2 regions of the Comamonas antarctica genome follow, and region 2 is predicted to be linked to the other one. Evidence: predicted binding sites of a transcription regulator. Region 2 holds the regulator's gene; the other holds the start of a gene.
What was found. The regulator NrdR, encoded in region 2, represses ribonucleotide reductase genes. The targets are predictions, from matches to a motif close to CACNANATNTNGTG.
Positions count from the first base shown of each region.

Region 1 (7,526 bases), 1.9 Mb from region 2:
CGACAACCTGCTCGAGGCCGAGTTCTTCGGCGCGCGCAAGGGCTCGTACACCGGCGCCACGCAGGATCGCGGCGGCTATTTCCAGGCCGCGCGCGGCGGCACGCTGTTTCTCGACGAGATCGGCGACCTGCCGCTCGCCATGCAGGCCAAGCTGCTGCGCGCCATCCAGGAGCGGCGCGTGCGCCCGCTGGGCTCGACCCAGGAGGAGACGGTCGATGTGCGCATCATCAGCGCCACGCACCGCGACCTGGCCGCCGAAGTCGCCGCGGGGCGCTTCCGCCAGGATCTCTATTACCGGCTCAACGTCATCGAGATCCGGCTGCCGCCGCTGCGCGAACGCCGCGAGGACCTGCCGGCGCTGTGCGAAGTGCTGCTGGCGCGCATTGCCGCCGAAACCGGCTGCCCGGTGCCGCCGGTCACCCCGCAGCTGCTCGAGCAGCTCGCACGCCTGCCGCTCACCGGCAACGTGCGTGAACTTGAAAACCAGCTGCACCGCGCGCTCACGCTCAGCGAAGACCAGCAGCTGTCGCTCGGCGCGGCCGCCGATGAAACGCTGGCGCCCGTGCCCGTGCCAGCTACCGCCGCCGCGCCCCTTGCCGCGGACGCCGGCCACCTGCCGCATGACCTGCAGGCCTGGCTCGACCAGCAGGAGCGCGACATCCTGGTGCGCGCACTGCGGGAAATGGGCTTCAACCGCACCGCCGCCGCGGCGCGGCTGGGCATCAGCCTGCGCCAGATCCGCTACCGCATTGCCCGCCTGAACATCTCCGCCCCCCATGACAGCGAAGCCCCCGACAGCCCCGAACACTGAAGCCGCAGGCCGCTGGCCGGCCAGCCCCTGGAACGGCGGCTGGTACCTGCCGGCGCAGATCCTGCCTTCGCCCAACTTCGGCGCGCGGCCCGAGGGCGCGCAGATCGATCTGCTGGTACTGCACTCGATCAGCCTGCCGCCCGGCGAATACGGCACGGGCGCGGTGCAGCAGCTGTTCACCAATCGGCTCGACTGGGATGCGCACCCCTATTACCAGGGCATACGCGGCGTGGAGGTCTCGGCGCACTTCTTCATCACGCGCGAAGGCAGGGTCTGGCAGTTCGTCGACTGCGGCCAGCGCGCCTGGCACGCGGGCGCGTCGCACTGGCGCGGGCGCGGCAACTGCAACGACGACTCGATAGGCATAGAGCTCGAAGGGCTCGAGGGGCTGACGTTCGAGCCGGCGCAGTATGCGGCGCTCGCGCAGCTGTGCGCCGATCTCGCCGCGCATTACCCGATTCGCCATGTGGCCGGCCATGAACATATCGCGCCGGGCCGCAAGCGCGATCCCGGGCCGGGCTTCGACTGGCCGCGGCTGCGCAGTGCGCTCGCGGGCCAGGCCCTGCAATGGCCTGCGGCTACCGCAGCGGACGTCTAAGGCGTTTTTCCACCAGCGTCAATCCATGACCATCGGGAGGCCGGCTTTTTCGCCACGCCGGCAAAATTTTTTGTCGTCCCGGCCATGCGGCGCAAGCCCGCGCGGGCCTTGGTTTTTGTGGTTTTCACCGGCGGCTTTCCTGCGCCAAGACAAGGTTTTTCCAGCGCGGAACATGCTCTTGGCGAAGCCATCGCGCTACACTAGCCCTCGAAGCAAAGACACTACCTGTAGTGGTCAATAGCCTCCACAGGCACTACATTTAGTGTTAAAAACTTGTGCACAGTGTGTGTACGGCTTGTGGACAATCAGTTTCGCGCTGCCGGCCCCGGCGGCTGCAGCGCCATCACCTAAACGCCCAAGAGGAATCCATGCAAGAAGCGTTGAACCCCGTCTCCTCCGCGTCCGCCGATGCGGCGACCACCGCGGCCAATCAGCAGTACCACGTCATGCGCCGCAGCGGTGATGTCGTGGACTTCACGCCGCAGAAGATCGCCGTTGCCGTGACCAAGGCCTTCCTCGCCGTGCGCGGCGCCCAGGGCGCGGCCTCGGCCAGCGTGCGCGAGATGGTGGACGAGCTCACGCAAGGCGTGGTGCGCGCGCTGGTGCGTTCGCGTCCGGGCGGCGGCACGTTCCACATCGAAGACATCCAGGACCAGGTCGAACTGGGCCTGATGCGCGGCGGCCACCATGAAGTCGCGCGCGCCTACGTGCTGTACCGCGAGCGCCGCAACCAGGAACGCGCCGAGCAGAAGAAGGCCACCCAGGCCGCGGCCGCCCCGGCGCCCGAACTGCAGGTCACCGACAACGGCCAGCGCGTGCCGCTGAACCGCGAACGCCTGGTGGCGCTGATCGAATCCGCGTGCCAGGGCCTGAACGCCGACATCCAGTCCGCGCCCATCGTGCAGGAAACCCTGCGCAACCTGTACGACGGCGTGCCCATCGACGAAGTGTTCAAGGCCGCCATCCTGGCCGCGCGCACGCTGATCGAGAAGGACCCCGACTACACCTACGCCACCGCGCGCCTGCTGCTGCACACCATCGTGCGCGAAGTCATGGGCCGCGATGTCGCGCCGGCCGAAATGGGCGCCGCCTATGCCGAATACTTCCCCGGCTTCGTGCAAAAGGGTGTCGACAACGAACTGCTCAACCCCGAGCTGCTCACCTATGACCTGCCGCGCCTGGCCAAGGCCCTCAAGGCCGAACGCGACCAGCAGTTCGACTACCTGGGCCTGCAGACGCTCTACGACCGCTACTTCCTGCACGTCAAGAAGACCCGCATCGAGCTGCCCCAGTCGTTCTTCATGCGCGTGGCCATGGGCCTGGCGCTAGGCGAGTCCGACCGCAACGCGCGCGCCATCGAGTTCTATGAGCTGCTGAGCTCGTTCGACTTCATGAGCAGCACGCCCACGCTGTTCAACAGCGGCACGCTGCGTTCGCAGCTCTCGAGCTGCTACCTGACCACGGTGCCCGACGACCTCGACGGCATCTACGAATCGATCAAGGAAAACGCGCTGCTGTCGAAGTTCGCCGGCGGCCTGGGCAACGACTGGACGCGCGTGCGCGCCCTGGGTTCGCGCATCAAGGGCACGAACGGCGAGTCGCAGGGCGTGGTGCCCTTCCTCAAGGTGGTCAACGACACGGCCGTGGCCGTGAACCAGGGCGGCAAGCGCAAGGGCGCGGTCTGCACCTACCTGGAAAGCTGGCACCTCGACATCGAGGAGTTCCTGGAGCTGCGCAAGAACACCGGCGACGACCGCCGCCGCACGCACGACATGAACACCGCGAACTGGATCCCCGATCTGTTCATGCGCCGCGTGATCGAAAAGGGCAGCTGGACGCTGTTCTCGCCCGCCGACGTTCCCGACCTGCACGACCTGTTCGGCGCCGACTTCGAGAAGGCCTACACCGCCTACGAAGCCAAGGCCCAGAGCGGCGAACTCAAGCTGCACAAGACGCTGCCCGCCACCGACCTGTGGCGCAAGATGCTGTCGATGCTGTTCGAGACCGGCCACCCCTGGATCACGTTCAAGGACCCCTGCAACATCCGCTCGCCGCAGCAGCATGTGGGCGTCGTGCACTCGTCCAACCTGTGCACCGAGATCACGCTCAACACCAGCGACACCGAAACCGCGGTCTGCAACCTCGGCTCGGTCAACCTGGTGCGCCACATCAAGGACGGCCAGCTCGACCACGAAAAGCTGCGCAAGACCATCACCACGGCGATGCGCATGCTCGACAACGTGATCGACATCAACTACTACGCGGTGCAGAAGGCCAAGGACTCGAATCTGCGCCACCGCCCCGTGGGCCTGGGCCTGATGGGCTTCCAGGATGCGCTGTATGAGATGCGCATGCCCTACGCCTCGCTGTCGGCCGTGGAGTTCGCCGACCAGTCGATGGAAGCCATCTGCTACTACGCCTACTGGGCCTCGACCGAGCTGGCCAAGGAACGCGGCAGCTACTCGACCTTCAAGGGCTCGCTGTGGGACCGTGGCATCCTGCCGCTGGACACCCTGGACCTGCTGGAAAAGGCGCGTGGCGGCCATGTCGAAGTCGACCGCTCGATGCGCCTCGACTGGGACGGCCTGCGCAAGAAGATCGCGGCCGACGGCATGCGCAACTCGAACTGCGTGGCCATCGCCCCCACGGCGACGATCTCCAACATCGTCGGCGTCGATGCCTCGATCGAGCCCTCGTTCGGCAACCTGTCCGTCAAGTCCAACCTGTCGGGCGAGTTCACCATCATCAACAACTACCTGGTGCGCGACCTCAAGCGCCTGGGCCTGTGGGATGACGTGATGGTCATGGACCTGAAGCACTTCGACGGCTCGCTGCGCCCCATCGACCGTGTGCCCCAGGAAATCAAGGACCAGTACGCCACGGCGTTCGAAGTCTCGCCCGAATGGCTGGTCGAAGCCGCGTCGCGCCGCCAGAAATGGATCGACCAGGCGCAGAGCCTGAACATCTACATGGCCGGCGCCTCGGGCAAGAAGCTCGACGACACCTACAAGCTGGCGTGGCTGCGCGGTCTGAAGACCACCTATTACCTGCGCACCACCAGCGCCACGCAGGTCGAGAAGTCGACCGTGCAAAGCCGCACGCTCAACGCCGTGTCGTCGTCGGCTCCCGCTGCTGCCACGGCGGCCGCCGCCACGGCTGCGGTCACCGTCGCATCGGCCGCGGCCGCCGCCGTGCCCAGCGCGCTGGAAAAGGCCGCTGCCGCCGCGCTGGCCAGCACGCCCGCCACGGACATCAAGTTCTGCGCGATCGACGACCCGGGCTGCGAAGCCTGCCAGTGATGGCACCGGGCACAGGCCTCAAGCCCTAGCGCTTCGGGCCTGCGCCACCCGCCCGCCGGCGCCCTGCGCCGCGCGGGCGGCTCCCTCTTCCAGCCTGGCCCGTGGCTTCGCTGGACCCTGCCAAGGCCGCCGTCGCCCCACGCCACCGCGCCTCTTGCAGCCCTCTTCAGGAACACACCATGCTGACCTTCGACGACGACACCACCCCCAGCACCTCCGCCAGCAATGCCGCGGCGACTCCCGCCGCCTCCGTCAAGCGCGTCAATGCCGCCGACAAGCGCATCATCAACGCCAAGACCGACGTCAACCAGCTGGTGCCGTTCAAGTACAAGTGGGCCTGGGAAAAGTACCTGGCCACCTGCGCCAACCACTGGATGCCGCAGGAAGTGAACATGACGCGCGACATCGCGCTGTGGAAGGACCCGAACGGCCTGACCGAAGACGAGCGCCGCATCGTCAAGCGCAACCTGGGCTTCTTCGTCACGGCCGACTCGCTGGCCGCGAACAACATCGTGCTGGGCACCTACCGCCACATCACCGCGCCCGAATGCCGCCAGTTCCTGCTGCGCCAGGCCTTCGAGGAAGCGATCCACACCCACGCCTACCAGTACATCGTCGAGTCGCTGGGCCTCGAGGAAGGCGAGATCTTCAACGCCTACAACGAGATCAAGTCGATCCGTGACAAGGACGAGTTCCTGATCCCCTACATCGAGGCGATCATGGACCCGAACTTCCACACCGGCACGCCCGAAACCGACCAGACGCTGCTCAAGTCGCTGATCGTCTTCGCCTGCCTGATGGAAGGCCTGTTCTTCTACGTCGGCTTCACGCAGATCCTCGCGCTGGGCCGCCAGAACAAGATGACCGGTGCCGCCGAGCAGTACCAGTACATCCTGCGCGACGAGTCGATGCACTGCAACTTCGGCATCGACCTGATCAACCAGCTCAAGCTGGAGAATCCGCACCTTTGGACCAACGAGTTCAAGGAAGAAATCAAGGCGCTCTTCATCAAGGCCGTCGAGCTCGAATACGCGTATGCCGAAGACACCATGCCGCGCGGCGTGCTGGGCATGAACGCATCGATGTTCAAGGGCTACCTGCGCTACATCGCCAACCGCCGCGCGACGCAGATCGGCCTCGAGGAACTCTTCCCGGGTGAGGAAAATCCCTTCCCCTGGATGAGCGAGATGATCGATTTGAAGAAGGAACGTAACTTCTTTGAGACACGCGTGATCGAGTATCAGACCGGCGGCGCACTTTCCTGGGATTAATCGCTCTTCCGCAGGCACAATGGCACTCATCAACCGCCCCATGCAAATCACCTTGCGTCAAGGTGCTGCACGGGGCGATTCCGAGTTCATTGCGATGCGTCACTCCACATCGCTATGGATCGCTTCCTGCCGATGCGCAGTCGAAGTGTTTTGTGCAAATCGACCAAGGAGAAGATGATGGCAACTGCGAAGAAAACGGCCGACAAGAAGGCCACGACTGCGACCCCGGCAGAGACCGCGAAGAAAGCGGCTCCCGCCACCAAGACGGCAACCAAGGCCACGACCGTGACCAAGGCTGCGGCACCGAAGAAGGCAGCAGCTGCGCCCAAGGCCGCAGCCAAGCCCGCCACGGCCGCCGCTCCAGCCAAGAAGGCTGAAGCCGCCAAGCCCGCAGCCGCCAAGAAGACCGCTGCTGCCAAGCCGGCCGCAACCTCTACCAAAGCCGCGGTGAACAAGACCTCCACGGCTTCGGCCAAGGCTGCTGCTCCTGCCAAGGCCAGCACGGCCAAGAAGACCGGCACCGCGGCCAAGGCGGCAACGCCGGCCAAGGCTGCTGCACCGGCGAAGAAGTCTGCAGCTTCTGCCAAGGCTGCCGCACCGAAGTCTGCAGCTTCTGCCAAGGCGGCCGCACCGAAGTCTGCTGCATCCGCCAAGGCTGCCGCACCAAAGGCTGCTGCTTCCGCCAAGGCCGCCGCACCGAAGTCTGCGGCATCCGCCAAGGCCGCTGCGCCCAAGGCTGCTGCACCGGCACCGGCCACCTCGGCAAAGGCCGCGGCCCCCGCCAAGAAGGCTGCTGCTCCAGCAAAGGCCCCGGCCCCCGCCAAGAAGGCCGCTGCTCCAGCAAAGGCTGCGGCCCCCGCCAAGAAGGCCGCTGCTCCAGCAAAGGCTGCGGCACCCGCCAAGAAGGCCGCCGCTCCTGCCTCTGCCAAGGCTGCGGCACCCGCCAAGAAGGCCGCCACTCCTGCCTCTGCCAAGGCTGCTGCGCCCGCCAAGAAGGCTGCTGCTCCGGCAAAGGCCCCCGCTGCAGCCAAGACCGCTGCTCCGGCAAAGGCCACCGCTCCAGCCAAGACCGCTGCTTCGGCCAAGGCCGCTCCGGCACAGGCCGCCTCTGCCAAGAAGGCCGCTGCAAAGAAGCCGGCAAAGGCCGCTGCTGCACCGGCCGCCGTGGCCGCGGCACCCGTGGCACAGACCCAGCTCCAGCCCCAGGCCGCATGGCCCTTCCCGACGGGCACCAAGCCCTGAGCGATGGCACTCGCCAGCAAAGCCCGAAGCCGCAAGGCCTCGGGCTTTTTTCATTCAGGCTTGTGCCAGATCCGCTGCCACAGTTCGATCAGGGCTTCGCGCACCGGAACCTCCAGCGGCTGCTGCGCGATGACGGTCCGGCCCGCGCGGATTTCCTCCGGACTGCCGAGCCGGAAACGAAAGCTGTAGCGGCCTTCGCTGCCCATGCGCAGATCGCTGAGATAAAGCGCGTCGTCTTCCTGTTCAAGCTTCATGAAGCCATCGGCAAAACGCGCCAACTGCGCAATCGCCGGCGCGTGCGGCGC
Region 1 is NZ_CP054840.1:520,919-528,444, reverse strand. It holds gene HUK68_RS02480 (sigma-54-dependent transcriptional regulator) at 1-811, shown strand, start outside; gene ampD (1,6-anhydro-N-acetylmuramyl-L-alanine amidase AmpD) at 777-1,409, shown strand; gene HUK68_RS02470 (ribonucleoside-diphosphate reductase subunit alpha) at 1,778-4,708, shown strand; gene HUK68_RS02465 (ribonucleotide-diphosphate reductase subunit beta) at 4,888-5,979, shown strand; gene HUK68_RS02460 (hypothetical protein) at 6,094-7,221, shown strand; gene HUK68_RS02455 (metal-dependent hydrolase) at 7,272-7,526, opposite strand, start outside.
Region 1: a site for NrdR is predicted at 1,661-1,674, ahead of HUK68_RS02470 (ribonucleoside-diphosphate reductase subunit alpha). Genes of this name have one in related genera too.

Region 2 (7,526 bases):
TGGCCGCGCCACCGGCTTGCCGCGCGGCTTTGTCGGCTAAGATCGATAACCATCAGGAGGCCACTCCATTCCCAGCGGCAACAGCCGGAGACACAGCATGAAAGTACGTGACATTCTTCGCGTCAAGGGCAACACCTTGTACGCCATTTCCCCCGACGAGCCGCTGAGCCGCGCAGTGGAGACGATGGCCGAGAAGGACATTGGCTCGCTGGTGGTGATGGAACACTCGGACGTCGTGGGCATGCTGACCTTCCGCGAGGTCATCCAGGCCCTGGTCAAGAACGCGGCCGGCACGACGCTGGTGCGCACCGCCATGGACGACGCGCCGCTGACCTGCACGCTGGAAACCGAAATGGACGAAGTCCGCCGCATGATGCTCGACCGCCATGCGCGCTACATGCCGGTCATGGACAAGCGCATGCTGATGGGCGTGATCAGCTTCTACGACGTCGCCAAGGCCGTCGTCGACAGCCAGAACTTCGAGAACCGCATGCTCAAGGCCTACATCCGCGACTGGCCCGAAGGCGAGCGCCAGGGCGCTGAATAGATCAGGTTTCGGGGTATTGGCCGTTCGTCCTGAGCCTGTCGAAGGATGAACATCCCGGCCTCGAGGTCGGCAACTTGGCTTGCCCATCGTACCTTTGATGTCCGGGGGGCGCCCCAGCCCCCCATACCCCGGCATAATTGCCCGCCATGAGCGGCAATACCTTCGGAACCCTATTCAGCGTCACCAATTTCGGTGAATCCCACGGCCCGGCCATTGGCTGCGTGATCGACGGCTGCCCGCCGGGCATGCCCTTGAACGAGGCCATGATCCAGCATGACCTGGACCGCCGCCGTCCGGGCACTAGCCGCCATGTGACCCAGCGCCAGGAGCCCGATGCGGTGGAAATTCTGTCCGGCGTCTATGAAGGCAAGACCACGGGCACGCCGATCGCGCTGCTGATCCGCAATACCGACCAGCGCAGCAAGGACTACGCCAACATCGTCGAGAGCTTCCGCCCGGGCCACGCCGACTACACCTACTGGCACAAGTACGGTATCCGCGATCCGCGCGGCGGTGGTCGCTCGTCGGCGCGCCTCACGGCCCCCACCGTGGCCGCGGGCGCCGTGGCCAAGCAGTGGCTCAAGGCCCAGTTCGGCACCGAGTTCCGCGCCTGCATGACGCAACTGGGCGAGCTGGACATTCCGTTCGAGGACTGGATGCATGTGCCGAACAACCCGTTCTTCGCGCCCGTGGCCGATGTCTCGGCCTTCGAGGACTACATGGATGCGCTGCGCAAGGCCGGCGACTCCTGCGGCGCGCGCATCCGCGTGCAGGCCAGCGGCGTGCCCGTGGGCCTGGGCCAGCCGCTCTACAACAAGCTCGACGCCGACATTGCCTACGCGATGATGGGCCTCAACGCGGTCAAGGGCGTGGAGATCGGCGTCGGCTTCGCCAGCGTGGCCCAGCGCGGCACGGTGCACGGCGATTCGCTCACGCCCGCGGGCTTTGCCAGCAACCACGCCGGCGGCGTGCTCGGCGGCATCAGCACCGGTCAGGACCTCGAAGTCTCGATTGCCATCAAGCCCACCAGCTCCATCCTGAGCCCGCGCGACTCCATCGACATCCACGGCCAGCCCACCGAAGTCATCACCAAGGGCCGCCACGACCCTTGCGTGGGCATCCGCGCCGCGCCCATTGCCGAGGCCCTGCTGGCCTTGGTGGTCATGGACCACGCACTGCTGCATCGGGCCCAGTGCGGCGATGTGCAGCAGGGCGTGCCGCCGATTCGCTCGTCGCTGCTCTGATGGCCCTGTGGCTGCCGATGAGGCAGCCATTTTTTTTTGGGCTGGTGCGGGCGTTGCGAAATGGGCTGGCTGCCGCGGCTTGTACGCTTTTGTCAAGCTTCGTTTGCCGGCAGGCAGGCAGCGTCACCGCCGCTGGCGCGCGGACATGGGGCGCGGCTATACTTTTTTCAGTACAAGCTGCAGGAGGTCGTCATGTCGTTGAATGCCGCAAACATCGAGCAACGCGTCTTGGAGCACATGCACAAGGAGTGGGGCTGGATTGCGCTGCGTGGCCTGTGCGCGCTGATCTTCGGCCTGCTGGCCCTGGTCATGCCGGCCGCCACGCTGGCCGTGCTGGTGCTGCTATGGGGCGCCTATGCGCTGGTGGACGGCGTGCTGGCGCTGGTGGCCGGAGTGCGAATCCGTGAGCACGGCAAACCGCTGTGGCCGCTCATCATTGTCGGTCTGGTGGGCATTGCCGCGGGCATTGTCACGTTCTTCTGGCCCGGTGTGACGGCGCTCACGCTGATCTTCATCATCGGCAGTTGGGCGATTGCCATCGGCGTGTTTCAGATCATGGCTGCCATTCGCTTGCGCAAACAGATCCAGGGGGAATGGCTGCACGCCCTGTCCGGCTTGCTTTCCATCGTCTTCGGTCTGCTTGTCGTGCTGCGCCCGGGGGCCGGTGCGATTGCGTTGACCTGGCTGATCGGCTGGTTTGCGATCTGCTTCGGCGTGTTGCTGCTGGTCCTGGCGTTCAGGTTGCGCAAGCAGCCCGTTTGAGCCGTTCCCCGCTTGCGCGCACAATGAAGAAAAGCTGCCGAAGCAGCTTTTCTGGGGGACAGCGCAGCTACGGCGCAAGCCGAGCCGGCGTTGGCGCGAGGCTCTAGGTCCTCACCTCGTCCATCACGCTCTTGAAGTCCTCGATGTCCTCAAAGCTGCGATAGACGCTTGCAAACCGGATATACGCGACCTTGTCGAGCTTCTTGAGCTCATGCATGACCAGCTCGCCAATGCGGCTGGATTGCACTTCGCGCATGCCCAGGTTGCGCAGCTTCTCCTCGATGCGCTCGATGGCCGTGTCGACCTGCTCGGTGCTCACCGGGCGCTTGCGCAGCGCCAGCGAGAACGAGCCGCTCAACTTGCTGCGGTCGTACTCGATGCGCCGCCCGTCCTTCTTGACGATGGCCGGGTAGCTGACCTCGGGCCGCTCATAGGTCGTGAAGCGCTTGTCGCAGCCACCGCACTGGCGCCGGCGGCGGATGAAACCGCCATCTTCCGCCTCGCGGGTCTCGACCACCTGGGTGTCGGGATGGCTGCAAAAAGGGCACTTCATGGCAGGGCGTCAGGCTCAGTCGCGGTAGACCGGGAAGCGGGCCGTCAGTGCCGCGACCTTGGCGCGCACGGCGGCGAGGTTGGCTTCGTCGCTCGGGTTTTCCAGCACGTCGGCCACCAGGTTGGCGGTCAGGCGCGCCTCTTCTTCCTTGAAGCCGCGCGTGGTCATGGCGGGCGTGCCCACGCGGATGCCGCTGGTCACCATCGGCTTTTCAGGATCGTTGGGGATGCTGTTCTTGTTGATGGTGATGTGGGCGGCGCCCAGCGCGGCTTCAGCGGCCTTGCCGGTGATGCCCTTGGCGCGCAGGTCGACCAGCATCACGTGGCTTTCGGTGCGGCCGGACACGATGCGCAGGCCGCGCTCGATCAGCGTTTCTGCGAACACCTGGGCATTCTTCACGACCTGGGCCTGGTAGGCCTTGAACTCGGGCGTCAGCGCTTCCTTGAAGGCCACGGCCTTGCCGGCGATGACGTGCATCAGCGGGCCGCCTTGCAGGCCGGGGAAGATGGCCGAGTTGATGGCCTTCTCGTGCTCGGCCTTCATCAGGATCACGCCGCCGCGCGGGCCGCGCAGGCTCTTGTGCGTCGTGGTCGTGACCACGTCGGCGTGGGGCACGGGGTTGGGGTAGACACCCGCGGCGATCAGGCCCGCATAGTGGGCCATGTCGACCCACAGGATGGCGCCGATTTCCTTGGCGATCTTGGCGAAGCGCTCGAAATCGATGCGCAGCGCGTAGGCCGAAGCACCGGCAATGATCAGCTTGGGCTTGTGCTCACGGGCCTTGGCTTCGAGCGCGTCGTAGTCGATCTCTTCCTTGTCGTTGAGACCGTAGGACACGACATTGAACCACTTGCCCGACATGTTCAGCGACATGCCGTGGGTCAGGTGGCCGCCTTCGGCCAGGCTCATGCCCAGGATGGTGTCGCCGGGCTTGAGAAAGGCCAGCAGCACGGCCTGGTTGGCCTGGGAGCCGGAATTGGGTTGCACGTTGGCGGCATCGGCGCCGAACAGCTGCTTCACGCGGTCGATGGCGAGCTGCTCGACCACGTCGACATTCTCGCAGCCGCCGTAGTAGCGCTTGCCTGGGTAGCCTTCGGCGTACTTGTTCGTCAGCTGGGAGCCCTGGGCTTCCATGACGGCCGGCGAGCAGTAGTTCTCGCTGGCGATCAGTTCGATGTGGTCTTCCTGACGCTGGTTTTCGGCCTGGATGGCGGCAAACAGTTCGGGGTCGGCTTTTTCAACAGTGATATTGCGGTGGTACATGGCAGTCCTATGAACTTGAAGTCCCTTGAGGCCAAGGGCTGCCCAGGCGAACGGCGGAACGCTTCAGGCCGGATCCGTTTGCCTGGGCGGTACGCTCCCCGGTGGTTCACGGATGAGATCCGCTGGTTTCCACGTCAGCGGCAGCCCGGTGGGCTGCGCCTATCGCCAGTTGCGTACCCTGCTAGTGTAGCTGAGCGCAGATGGCCCGCAGGGCAAAGGGTTCGCTGGCGCTGCGGCCGCGGCAGCGCGCAAATCGGCGAGGATCAGAGGTTGGTGTTGAGTGCCACCTGCTCGACGGCGCTGGCCACCGGGGCGGCGGCGGGCGCGGTCAGAGGCGTGGTCTGCTTGGCGGTGAGCAGCGGCTGGGGCGGGGTGGCCGGCAGCGCACGCAGCCCCGCGGCCTGGCGCAGGCGGCCATGCTCGGCCAGCACCTTGGCGGCATAGCCGCCGTCGCTTGCCAGGTTGGCCGCGCCGACATAGTGGCGCAGGCCGCCTTCGACCGAACCGGCGCGCGCGATGCAGTCCTTGAGCACCTTGACGCCCACGCGCAGGTTGGTCACGGGATCGAACGCCGCCAGGCGGCCGCCGAAGTTGTCGTACTTGTCGGTATGCACACTGGTCATGACCTGCATCAGGCCCTGGGCGCCGACCGCACTTTGCGCAAACGGATTGAAGCTCGACTCGATGGCCATGATGGCCAGGATCAGCGTCGGGTCGATCTTGTTGGACTGGCCCAGCGCATAGGCTTCGGAGACCAGCGAAGCCAGCGGCTCGGGCGCGACCTTGTATTTCTTGCTGAGCCAGAAGGCCACGGCGGCCTGCTCGCGCGGCAGGTCCTTGGGATTGCTGGCCGTGGCGCGGTCGATCGCATCGGGTTCGGTCGGCATGTCGATCACGGCCACCTGGCGCGACTGAAGCCAGTCGCGCAGCTGGGCCTCGCCCTCGTGGCGCAGGTCTGGACGGGCAAACAGCGTGATGGCCACGAACGCCACAGCCAGGCCCAGCAGAGCAAAGCCGCTATGGGTGATTTCGAGAAAACCGTCGGTCACATCGGACGCAAAGGTTCGCATTGCTGCGAAGACTTTTGCTGATGCAGGCATGTTGATTCCTTTCAAGAGGCATCACCCCGCTTTGCCGGACCGGTGAAGGGGGCATGGGGCGAATGCCTAGATTGGCGCGCTGCGATCCTTGGGGTCGGTGCCGGTAGGACATCGAAGGAAGTGGTCTGGGCCACCTGGCTGCAGCGAAGAAGAGAGTCTCTTTTTCGAGAGAAGCGGATTCTAGGAGTTCCTCAAATATGAAGTCAATACTATAAAAAATAGCTGTTATATTAAAACAGAATAAAGAAAACTGTATGCAAACGCAGGTTTTTGCTCGTTTTGTCTTCTGGGGAGAACTTGTCAAAGGCCGGCTGCGGTGGTCTATCGAACCATGTCCATCATTGCAAAAACTCATTGGATTGCTGCGTTGCAGCTCGCTTATCCTGTCGGTGACTGCCATGGCAGTTGACTGCTGGAAGAGCGTTGAAGGGCGGGACGGCACTGAAATCTGTCAGTTCCTCTCCGTAAACTGTCTCGGAAGGCCTGCAGGAAGCAATCGATGCTTCCACGCAACCAGGACCATCCTCTCCCGGTTGCAAACCCTTACGGCATAGGACTTGGAGCCTGCCGTGAAGCCCGGTCAGCGGTGGTACTGCTGACCGGGCTTTCTATTTGTACACTTTCTCTGCGTTGTGGTCGGGCGCGGACGCCCAGGCTTGCCTGCCCGTGCAGCATGGCTTGAATGCACTGGCCTCTGCCCCACATGGGTATGCGGTGCGGTTGCAGGTCTGGAAGCTGTCACTGACAATGGCTTGTCCTGTCCGGGCACAAGACGCACTGCGCAAGGGTGCTGCACCGGACTCCCTGCGCTGCTCTTATATAGCGGTGTATTCCGCCCGAACCGGCACCGTGGCCCGATCTGCAACACACCGTGCGGTGATTGAGTTTGGGCTCCGCGCAAATAACAGCGAAAATACTTCTTTATTCGCTGCGCCGCCTGCGGCGCAGCACAGGCTCCTGCTGTCCAGGGCCTATACCATTGAACAATGTCACCTCTTTCTCCACGTAGCAACATGTCCGACGCCCCTGAAGTGAACCCGGCCCTGGCCAAGACCTCTGAAACGCATCCTCTTGATGCGCTGACCGGCGGCGCGTTTTCCGCAGAAACCTCGGGTGAGCGTGCCTCGCGCATCCGGGACTGGCTCGCGACCCAGCCCGCACACGACCAACTGCAGGAAGTGTTCAAGGAACTCAGCGTGCGTGACAAGAGCGCGGCGCGTGCCGTGCGCGAGCGCCTGGATGAAATCCGCCGTCTCGAAACCCAGGACAAGATCGGTGCCGAATGGGCCGAGAAGGCCCAGCAGCTGCTGTCTGCCGAAACCCTGAACATTGCCGATGCCACTGCTTGGCAGCGCGATGCGGCCAAGGCCGGTGCGGCCCTGTCGCGCGAACCGCTGTCTGCGTTCAAGAGCCAGCTGGCCGAACGCGTCAAGGTCATCGAAGACCTGCAGCACCGCGTTCAGGTGCAGCGCGAAGCCGCGGTGCTGCTGGCGCAGCGCATCGAAGTGCTGTCGACCAAGCCCTGGCGCGATGCCGCCGCCGCGCTGGAGGCATTGAGCGCCGATGTCGCGCACTGGCAAGCCCAGGCCGCTGAACTTACCGGCGATGCGAGCTGGGTCAGCGTGGATGCGAAGTTCCCGCCCCAGCTGGAGAATTCGCGCAAGCAGCTGCTCGTGGTCTGGGAGGCATTCCAGTCGGCACTGACGCTGACGCAGGCCGCAGCCGCCGACGAGCAGGCCGAGTTGCCGCCCGTGCCGGTCTGGGCCGACGAGCTGCGCGTGGCGCGCGGCCTGCCGGCTGAAGCCGCTGTGGTGGCTGCCAAGACCGCTGCCGCCCCCGCCAAGCCGGCCGCCGCCCCGCGCGCCAAGCCTGCTGCCAAGGCGGCGCCGGAAGTGGTCGAAGCCGCGCTCCAGGCCGTGCGCAATGCGCTGGCCGAACTGAAGGCTGCCGCACCCGCACCCGCAGCCGCACCCGCACCCGCACCCGCAGCCGCAGCCGCTGACGAAGCCGCAGCCGCTGACGAAGCGCCTGTGGCCGACACCACGCCGTCCGAATCC
Region 2 is NZ_CP054840.1:2,859,710-2,867,235, reverse strand. It holds gene HUK68_RS13220 (CBS domain-containing protein) at 98-547, shown strand; gene aroC (chorismate synthase) at 694-1,791, shown strand; gene HUK68_RS13210 (HdeD family acid-resistance protein) at 1,984-2,553, shown strand; gene nrdR (transcriptional regulator NrdR) at 2,657-3,106, opposite strand; gene glyA (serine hydroxymethyltransferase) at 3,122-4,369, opposite strand; ZMP/ZTP riboswitch at 4,403-4,552, opposite strand; gene HUK68_RS13195 (lytic transglycosylase domain-containing protein) at 4,633-5,469, opposite strand; gene HUK68_RS13190 (DUF349 domain-containing protein) at 6,483-7,526, shown strand, end outside.